2 regions of the Agrococcus sp. Marseille-Q4369 genome follow, and region 1 is predicted to be linked to the other one. Evidence: riboswitches for the same ligand, from Rfam matches in the RefSeq annotation. Region 1 holds a riboswitch; the other holds the start of a gene.
The links. Region 1 has a riboswitch for S-adenosylmethionine ahead of JSQ78_RS10400 (MFS transporter). Riboswitches for the same ligand answer to the same signal wherever they lie in the genome.
Positions count from the first base shown of each region.

Region 2: another riboswitch for S-adenosylmethionine. It lies ahead of JSQ78_RS08260 (hypothetical protein); the one in region 1 lies ahead of JSQ78_RS10400 (MFS transporter).

Region 1 covers NZ_CP070501.1:2,074,101-2,078,507, reverse strand. Annotated here, with positions in the region: gene ocd (ornithine cyclodeaminase) at 1-594, shown strand, start outside; gene JSQ78_RS10410 (hypothetical protein) at 815-1,810, opposite strand; gene JSQ78_RS10405 (KwaA family protein) at 1,822-2,376, opposite strand; SAM riboswitch class I at 2,519-2,606, shown strand; gene JSQ78_RS10400 (MFS transporter) at 2,697-4,094, shown strand; gene JSQ78_RS10395 (LLM class flavin-dependent oxidoreductase) at 4,091-4,407, shown strand, end outside.
Region 2 covers NZ_CP070501.1:1,644,902-1,649,308, reverse strand. Annotated here, with positions in the region: one part of gene JSQ78_RS08270 (IS3 family transposase) at 1-659, shown strand, start outside; gene JSQ78_RS08265 (NYN domain-containing protein) at 1,091-1,639, opposite strand; SAM riboswitch class IV at 1,787-1,901, shown strand; gene JSQ78_RS08260 (hypothetical protein) at 1,940-2,374, shown strand; gene JSQ78_RS08255 (hypothetical protein) at 2,379-2,891, opposite strand; gene JSQ78_RS08250 (SDR family NAD(P)-dependent oxidoreductase) at 2,986-3,846, opposite strand; gene JSQ78_RS08245 (CoA-acylating methylmalonate-semialdehyde dehydrogenase) at 3,855-4,407, opposite strand, start outside.

The DNA.
Region 1 (4,407 bases):
CTGGCCGTGCGCTCGCAGCTGCCGGGCGTCACGCGGCTGCGCCTCTTCGACGTCGACGGCCCGACCGCGGAGACCGCGGCTCGGCACCTCCGCCATCTCGGCTTCGAGGTCTCGATCGAGGCATCCGCCGCCGACGCCGTGCGCGACGCCGACGTCATCACGACGTGCACGGCCGACAAGCAGAACGCGACGGTGCTGCGCGTCGACGAGGTGCCGGCCGGCGCGCATCTCAACGCGATCGGCGGCGACTGCCCTGGCAAGACCGAGCTCGATCTTGAGATCGTGCGCCGCCACAGCGTCTTCGTCGAGCACGAGCCGCAGACGCGCATCGAGGGCGAGATCCAGCTGCTGCCTGCCGACTCGCCCGTCACCGAGCTCTGGCGCGTCATCACGGGGGCGGATGCGGGGCGCACCTCGAGCGAGCAGGTGACGGTCTTCGACTCGGTCGGCTTCGCGATCGAGGACTTCACGGCGCTCCGCTACGTGCAGAGGGCGACCGCGACGACGCGCTTCTCGGAGCCGATCGACCTCATCGCAGAGCCCGAGGACCCGAAGGACCTCTACGGGATGATCGGCGCGCCCGTCCTCGTCTAAGAGTCACTGGCCTCGTCTAAGAGTCACTGGCAGTTGGGCCCCGTTCGCCACAAGAATGAGTCTATGGCGAACCGGGGCAATGCCCAGGAGACCGCGCTCCGCGGGCCGACGGCGACCGCGGTCAGACGACTTGCTCCGCACCCGGGACTCGAAGCTCAGCGCGCCGCGCGATGCACGCTGGTCACTTCTCCGTACCTCGCCCGCTACTGGCGATCGTGGCCTACTCGCGAACAGTCGAGAACGCTTGAGCCTGTCTCACCTCGCGATCGAAGGCTCCGCGCCACACGCGCTGTTCCAGTACGTTGAGGAAGATCGGGATGTCAGCTTCCGGGACCTCGAGTCCTTGTGGCGTCGCGCGGATTCCAGGAGCGACTTCTGACACATCGGAGACTGCGATCTCGAGCGCCGCTTCCGTGACCTCTGCCAGCCAGTTCGCTCGGGACAACCGACGAAGCTGTTGGGCGGCTCGGGTTCCTGATGCACCGCGCGTCTTCACGAACTCGATGGTTGATTGCGTTAGCCGAGCGGAGATGGCGCTCTCGATGTTGCTCACATACGCCGGGACAGCTCGTGCCATCGCTTCTGTGTCAGTCAGCAAGGCAAGCAGGTCGTCTGGTCGCCAGACAGCCAGTTCCTCGCCCCGGACAACGAAATCAAAGTCGTACTCGATGCGGAACAGGGGCTCCTCGAACTTCGCGAGGGCGTCCCCATATCTGAACAGCATGCGACCCGGTTTAGCCACCCTGAACCCGCGGACTCTGCGGACGAACACCCAGGACGAACCATCGTCGGCGGTGACCAGCACAGCATAGAACGTGAAGGGAATCGTCCGCAGGTCGTCCAAGCTGACGTAGTGGGCAAACTCGTCGAGCTGCGCCAACCCGGTCGGCAAAGACGCACTGTGCGAGAGAGCGCCATGCGCCGCGGGAGATGCGTGGCTGCGGCCATCCAGCGAATCCGCGCTAGAGTCATCCGGCCCCAGGATGTCTTCCCACGAAGCGCGCATGTGTTCATGCTCCTCAAGCAAGCGGGTATCGGAGTACCGGACGCCCTCGCCTTCACGCAGTCGACTGCTGGCGTTTGCGACGAGCTCTGTGAGTTCTGACTTGACGTCGGGCGCAATCTGAACTCGCCCGAACTGGAATCCCTTGGGTCCGCGGCGGCCCATGAAGAGTTTCGGATCGGAGAAGCTCGGTTCGCTTCGGCGCCAATCCATGGCATCTGCGTTCAAGTTGTGCTTGCCTTTCGATCTTCGAACAAGCTGAAGCGACCCACCAGTACCGCGTACGATTCTCCTTCGCGCGGCTCATTGCGGCCGAGCAAGATCATCTCGCCCCCAGGGATGGTGTCTGCCTTCACTTTCCAGGCCTTGATACCGAGAAGGTATAGCACGGGGTTGACAGCAAGCGCGCGCGTCTGGAACAAGATCACAACAAAAACGACAGTAACCGCCAAGTATGCAACTGCGTCGTTGAGCGATGGGGTCGTTGCAGCAACTAGAGGGAGCAGTAGCGACCCGACGTAGGTGATCGCTTCACCATCGGCGGCGGCGACCTGTGTGATCTTCGGTTCCGCGGGACGCCCCCCTGCCAAGTACCTCAAGTACAGACCGCCGAGCAGTCCCGCAACCGTGATGACGATGCAAACCCACAGCCATGGCGTCGCAGCAGGCAGCAGCCGGATCGTCAGAACTGCGAACATAGGCGCGATAGCGCTCGAGACGAGCGCAGCAATCTGAGTTGCCGCCTGGATGTTCTTGCGCACCCTCAAGCTCTTGTCCATAGCACCTCCTCGTGCAACCTATCCCGCACCGCCGACAAGTCGGACCTGTGGGCGGACTGGAGATTCGCACGCGCGCCCGCTCTGTTACCGTCCATGACGCCGCACCCGTGCAGCCCCCGCCAGCCGCTCCTACGTTGAGAGCACACCATCCAGAGCGGCTGAGAGACCTGGCTCAACGACGCCGCAGCAACCCGTGATCGCGCGGGTGCTTCGGCCAGGACCGATGGATCTCCCGCATCGACACCGGCACTGGCCGGCATCGACCGAGCGCGCTTGGCGTGCCCGGATGCGGCTCCCTTGGGCTACGAGAGGACGACCGCATGACCAGCATCGACCGGGGCGCGCAACGACGGCGCGTGCTCGCCTCCTCCTTCGTCGGCACCACGATCGAGTGGTACGACTTCTACCTCTACGGCACCGCATCCGCCCTCATCTTCAGCACGCAGTTCTTCCCCGAGGGCAGCGCGCTCGCCGGCACGATCGCATCGTTCGCGACGCTCGCCGTCGGCATCGTCGTGCGGCCGCTCGGCGGCATCATCGCCGGTCACCTCGGCGACCGCATCGGCCGCAAGTCGCTGCTCGTCGCCTCGCTGCTGCTCATGGGCGTCGCGACGACGATCATCGGGCTGCTGCCGAACTTCGCCACGATCGGCTGGTGGGCGGTCGGCGCGCTCATCGTGCTGCGCGTGCTGCAGGGCCTCTCGGCGGGCGCCGAGTGGGGCGGTTCGGCGCTGCTGAGCGTCGAGCACGCGCCCGCCAGGCATCGCGGGCTCTTCGGCTCGTTCACGCAGCTCGGCTCCTCCGCGGGCATGCTGCTCGCGACCGGCGCCTTCTTCATCGTGCAGCAGACGCTCAGCGCCGAGCAGTTCACCGACTTCGGCTGGCGGATCCCGTTCCTCATCTCGGCGGTGCTCGTCGCCTTCGGGCTGTGGATCCGGCTCGGCGTCGAGGATGCGCCCGAGTTCGAGCAGCACCGCTCGACCGGCGTCACGCGCGCACCGGTCGCCGAGCTGCTGCGCAACCACCGCCGCCCGCTGCTCATCACGATTGGCCTGCGGCTCGGCCAGAACGCCGTCTACTTCCTCATCACCGTCTACATGCTCAGCTACCTCTCGAGCGAACGCGGCGACACGACCTCGGGCGTCACCGCCGTGATGATCGCCTCGGCGCTGGGCCTCGTCGCGACGCCGCTGTGGAGCTGGCTCTCCGACCGCGTCGGCCGCCGCCGCGTCTCGATCTTCGGCTACGCCGCCATCGGCGTCTTCGGCTGGGCGCTCTTCGCCTTCCTCGACGCCGGCCCGCTGGCGCTGCTGCCGCTCATCGTCGTGATCGGCGTGAACATCACCCACGACTCGGTCTACGGGCCGCAGGCTGCGTGGTTCGCGGAGCAGTTCCCCGTGCACGTGCGCTACTCGGGCGTGAGCCTCGGCTACCAGATCGGCTCCGTGCTCGGCGGCGGGCTGATGCCGATGATCGCAGCGCTGCTGTTCTCGGCGGGCGGCAACGAGCCGTGGCTCATCGCCGGCTACCTGTCAGTGCTCGCGGCGCTCTCGATCGTCGCGGCCCTCTTCGCCGCCGACCCCGCGCGCGACCGGCCCGGCACCGACCTGGGCGACCTGCACGGCGCGACCGAGCGCATCCGCCCTGATTCCGACCACGAGACCACCCCGACCGAGGCCGAGCCCGCGCTCGCCACCACCGAGAGGACCGCACGATGACCCGCCCCCTGCTGCTGAGCGCCTTCGAGATGCTCGTGCCCAACCACCAGTCGCCGGGACTCTGGCGGCACCCTGAGTCGCAGGCGCGCGACTTCGACAAGCTCGCGTACTGGACGGACCTCGCCAAGACGCTCGAGCGCGGCGGCTTCTCGGCGCTGTTCCTCGCCGACATCCCGGGCGTCTACGACGTCTACGGCGACGGCATCGAGGCGACCGCGCGCGGCGGCGTGCAGTACCCGGTGCTCGACCCGCTCGTCGCGGTGCCGGCCATGGCGGCGGTCACCGAGCGGCTCGGCTTCGGCGTCACGGCGTC
Region 2 (4,407 bases), 430 kb from region 1:
GCCAAGCGGGCCTGCAGGGCGTGCGCCGCGGCAAGCGGTTCGTCACTACCCGCCCCGACGAGTCGGCCGTGCGGCCACCGGATCACGTGCAGCGCTGCTTCACCGCGGAGCGTCCGAACCAGCTCTGGGTCGTCGACTTCACGTACGTGCCGACCTGGTCAGGCATGGGCTTCACGGCCTTCGTCACCGACGTGTTCTCCCGCAAGCTCGTCGGCTGGCGCACCACGAACCGGATGCCGACGGAGCTGCCGCTGGACGCGCTGGAGATGGCGCTCTGGGTGCGCGAGCGGGCTGGCGAGCCGGTCGACGGGCTCATCCATCACAGCGATGCAGGCAGTCAATACACAGCGATTCGCTACGCCGAGCGGCTCGCCGACGCCGGCGCGATCGCCTCCATCGGCACCGTTGGCGACTCGTACGACAACGCTCTGGCCGAGTCGGTCGTCGGCCTCTACAAGACCGAGTGCGTCAAGCTCGACGGCCCGTTCCGGACCGTCGACGAGCTCGAGCTCGCGACGCTGTCCTGGGTCCACTGGTTCAACGAGAACCGGCTCCACTCCTCGATCGGATATCTCACGCCGATCGAGGCGGAGAACGCGTACTACCGTGAGATCAACTCCCAGCCTCAGCCGATGCTGGGAGAACTCGCCCTCCACTGAACCCGGGGCGATTCACGGAGGCCCTCGCCGCCGCTCTCGGGGTATCGATCGACGTGTTGGTTGAGCACGGCGCGAAGGCGGAGCCAGCGCTGGTCGAGGCATGGCAAGCGCTGGTGGGCAACGAGCGTGACGAGGGTATCGCCCGTCTCGAGCGAGCGGGGCTCGCCCCTCGCGCGGCGGGCTCCTGGACTCCGTTCGGCGACTACGGCGTGTACGACGCCCAGGCGGCTGATGCGGCTCCGGAGAGTGACTAACGGCATCACGAAGTCGACTGCGGCTACGAGAGGATCAGTCCCCCACCACCGGGTCGCAGTAGCTGCTTACGACCGCAAAATCGTTCGCCCGTGGCCGAGCGATCCAGCGCTCGTCCGAACTTGGCGAAGAGCGGAGGCCGTGACGCCGGGCGTGCGGCCCGTTGCCGACGCTGACGCTCAGAGGAACTCGAGCGGATCGAACTCGTCGATCGGGATGATGCGCACGCGCGGCAGGCGGCTCGTGAACGCCGCGACGTCGTACTCCAAGTCGAAGAACTCCACGCCGTCGACGTCGCGGAGATCGCCGGCCATGAATTCGCCGAATCCAATGATGCCAACGCGGCGCGCGCCATCCTCGGCGAGGCGTTGCATCTGCAGCGCGAAGTCCCGGTCGTGGCTCACGAGCATGACGTCGTCCGACCGCGCCGCCAGCGCATCCGCCGTCTTCTGGATCGCGATGTCGACGACCTTGCCCTCGCCGCTCAGCGGCACCGGCCGGTAGCCCATCGCGATGAGCGCCTGCACGAACGAGGCCGGCAGCTCGTGGCTGACCGCGAGGAAGAACAGACCCTTCACCGGCTGCTGCCACGCGCGCTCGGCGAAGTCGAGCACCTTGTTCCAGCGCGGGCGCTCCTGCGGCTCTGGGCGGCGGTCGAGGATCGAGACGCCGAGCGTGGCGTCGATGTTCTCGCCGTCGATCAGCAGGTAGGTGGTGCGCTCGGGCATGGGGCGAGACTATCGACGGATGGGTCTCGATACGCCGACTTCGTCGGCTACTCGACCCACGGGGAGGGGCGATCACCCGAACCAAGGGGGAGGGGCGACTACTCGACCGACGGCCGGTGTCGGTGGGGCGCGCTATCGTCGTGGCAGGCTCAAGAGCTGCAGCCATCGGTACCTGGCCGGCTGCACGGCAACCCCCTCCGCTGAGCGGGGTGCCCCAGGGGAAGAGCCGGCCCGGCGCAGTCGCGCGGGGCAAGTCAGCGGGAGCGGCGCGCCGTGCCCGCCGAGGGAACGGAGCTCCCCATGCACGTGCAACCACCGCTCGCCGGAGGCGAGCACTCCAAGCGGTGCCAGCGGCCGCCGGCCTGGCCCGACCCGGCACGCGGCTACGGCATCTCGATGCTCAAGGCGATCGCGCGAGCGCAGCGCGACTGCCCGCACGACGGCGTCCGCCGCCCCGCTGACCCCTACTCCGATCGCGACGTGTGCGAGCTGTGCGCGCTCGTGCTGCCGCTCAGCCCGCTGCCCGACGTCGACCTGCACGACGCATCCGACGATCTCGCCTGGGCCGTCGCCTTCCACCGGCGGCCGCCGACGATGCCGGGCGTGCTGGCGCTCGTCGAGCTGTCGCGGCGCGTTCGGCGAGCGGATGCGTCGTGGGCGGTGAGCGTGTTCGGCCGGGAGCTGCAGGCACTGCGCGAGCTCGGCATGACACCGGCGAGCTACCTCGGCGAGTGAGGCGCTAGCGAGAGCCGTGCGGCAGGTCGGCGGTGCACCAGACGACATCGCCGACTGAGCCGGCGCGGCGGCGCACGAGGCGCTCGCGCCGGCAGCCGCTCGGGAGCGCACCGTGCAACCACGCCCAGAGGATCTCGGCGGCGTCGAACTCGTGCCAGAGGTCGGCTGCCTCGTCGGAGTCAGCGCGGCCGTCGCGCTCGCGCAGCACTCGGCTTGCCCAGTCGCCGGGAGTGCCGTCGTGCACCTCGACGATGCAGTCCTCGTCGACGCGCATCACCTGCGCCCAGTGGCTCTCCTCGCCGCCGGGGAGTTCGAGCACGGCCCACTCGCCGGGCTCGAGCAGCACGATCCAGAGGGCGAGCTGCTGGCCGGTCAGGATCGACGACGCGAGCTCGCGATGGCCGCGCGGGTTCCAGCGGAGGTCGAGCTCGGTCTCTCGGCTGGGGCCGAGTGCCTCCGCGACCTCGCGGTCGAGGTCTCGGGCGAAGGCCGGTACTGCTGCGCGGTGTGGCTCCACGAGCTCAGTCTGCGGGCGGCCGCCCACAAGGAGTGGTCTCGATACGCCGACTTCGTCGGCTACTCGACCAGCGCGGGAGAGGGTGGAGTGGCGGCTACTCGACCAGCGAGGCGCTGGGCGAGAGCTCGGTGAGCAGGCGGGTGCGCTCCAGCACGTACGGCGGCAGCGGATGCGTCATGGCATATGGGCGGTCGTGCTCGATCGCGTCGAGCACGATCGGGCCGACGACGGCCGGGTCGATCGCGCCCGGTGCCTCGGCGCCCGTCTGCAGCGGTTCGCCGTCGGTGTGCGTCTCCCACGGCACGACGCTGCGCGCATCCGCGCGATCGCTGGCGGGGCGCAGCCGCTCGCTCGTCGCGAAGCCCGTCTGCACCGGGCCGGGGTAGAGCACCGTGACGCCGATGCCGAGCCCGGCCGCCGCATACTCTGCGCGGGTGGCGAGCGAGAAGCCGTCGATCGCCGCCTTCGACGCCGTGTACGCCGCGTGGCCGGGCGTCGGCTTCAGCGTCGCGATCGACGAGGTGTTCACGATGTGCGCGGGGAGCGGCGACGCGGCCATGCGCGGCACAAACGCCCGGTGCCCGTGGAAGGCGCCCCAGAAGTTCACGCCCATGATCCACTCGAAGTCGCCGACCGACGCATCCCAGCTCGCCCGGTACGGGCGCCAGGTGACGCCCGCGTTGTTCGCGAGTACGGCGATGTCGCCGAGCTCCGCGTAGGCGGCGTCGGCGAGCGCCTCGACCTCCGCGGCCTGCGAGACGTCCGTCCGCACGGCGATCGCGCGACGGCCGAGCGCGTGCAGCTCGTCGCGCACGCGTTCGGCTGCCTCGAGTTCGATGTCGGCCACGACGACGTCCATCTCGGCTCCAGCGAGCGCGAGAGCGATCGAACGGCCGATGCCGCCGCCACCACCGGTGACGACGGCACCCCGCCCGCGCAGGTCTTCCCTACGCATCCGCTATCTCAGTTCTCGGGGAAGCCGAGATTCAGGCCGCCGTGGCTCGGGTCGAGCCAGCGCTGCGTGATCGCCTTCTCGCGCGTGAAGAAGTCGAAGCCGGCGGCGCCGTAGGCCTTGGCGGAGCCGAACAGCGACTGCTTCCAGCCGCCGAACGAGTGGTAGGCGACGGGCACGGGGATCGGCACGTTCACCCCGACCATGCCGACCTGGATCTCGTTCTGGAACTTGCGGGCCGCGCCGCCGTCGTTCGTGAAGATCGCAGTGCCGTTGCCGAAGACGCCGGTGTTGATGAGGTCGACGCCCTCCTCGAACGACTTGATGCGCACGACCGAGAGGACCGGCCCGAAGATCTCCTCCTGGTAGGCCTTCGACGAGGTCGGCACGTTGTCGAGCAGGGTCGGGCCGAGCCAGAAGCCGTCGGCGTCGCCGTCGACCTCGATGCCGCGGCCGTCGATGACGACCTTCGCGCCGTCGGCCTCGGCGATGTCGATGTAGCCGGCGACCTTGTCGCGGTGCTGGCCGGTGATGAGCGGGCCCATGTCGGTGCCGCGGCGGCCG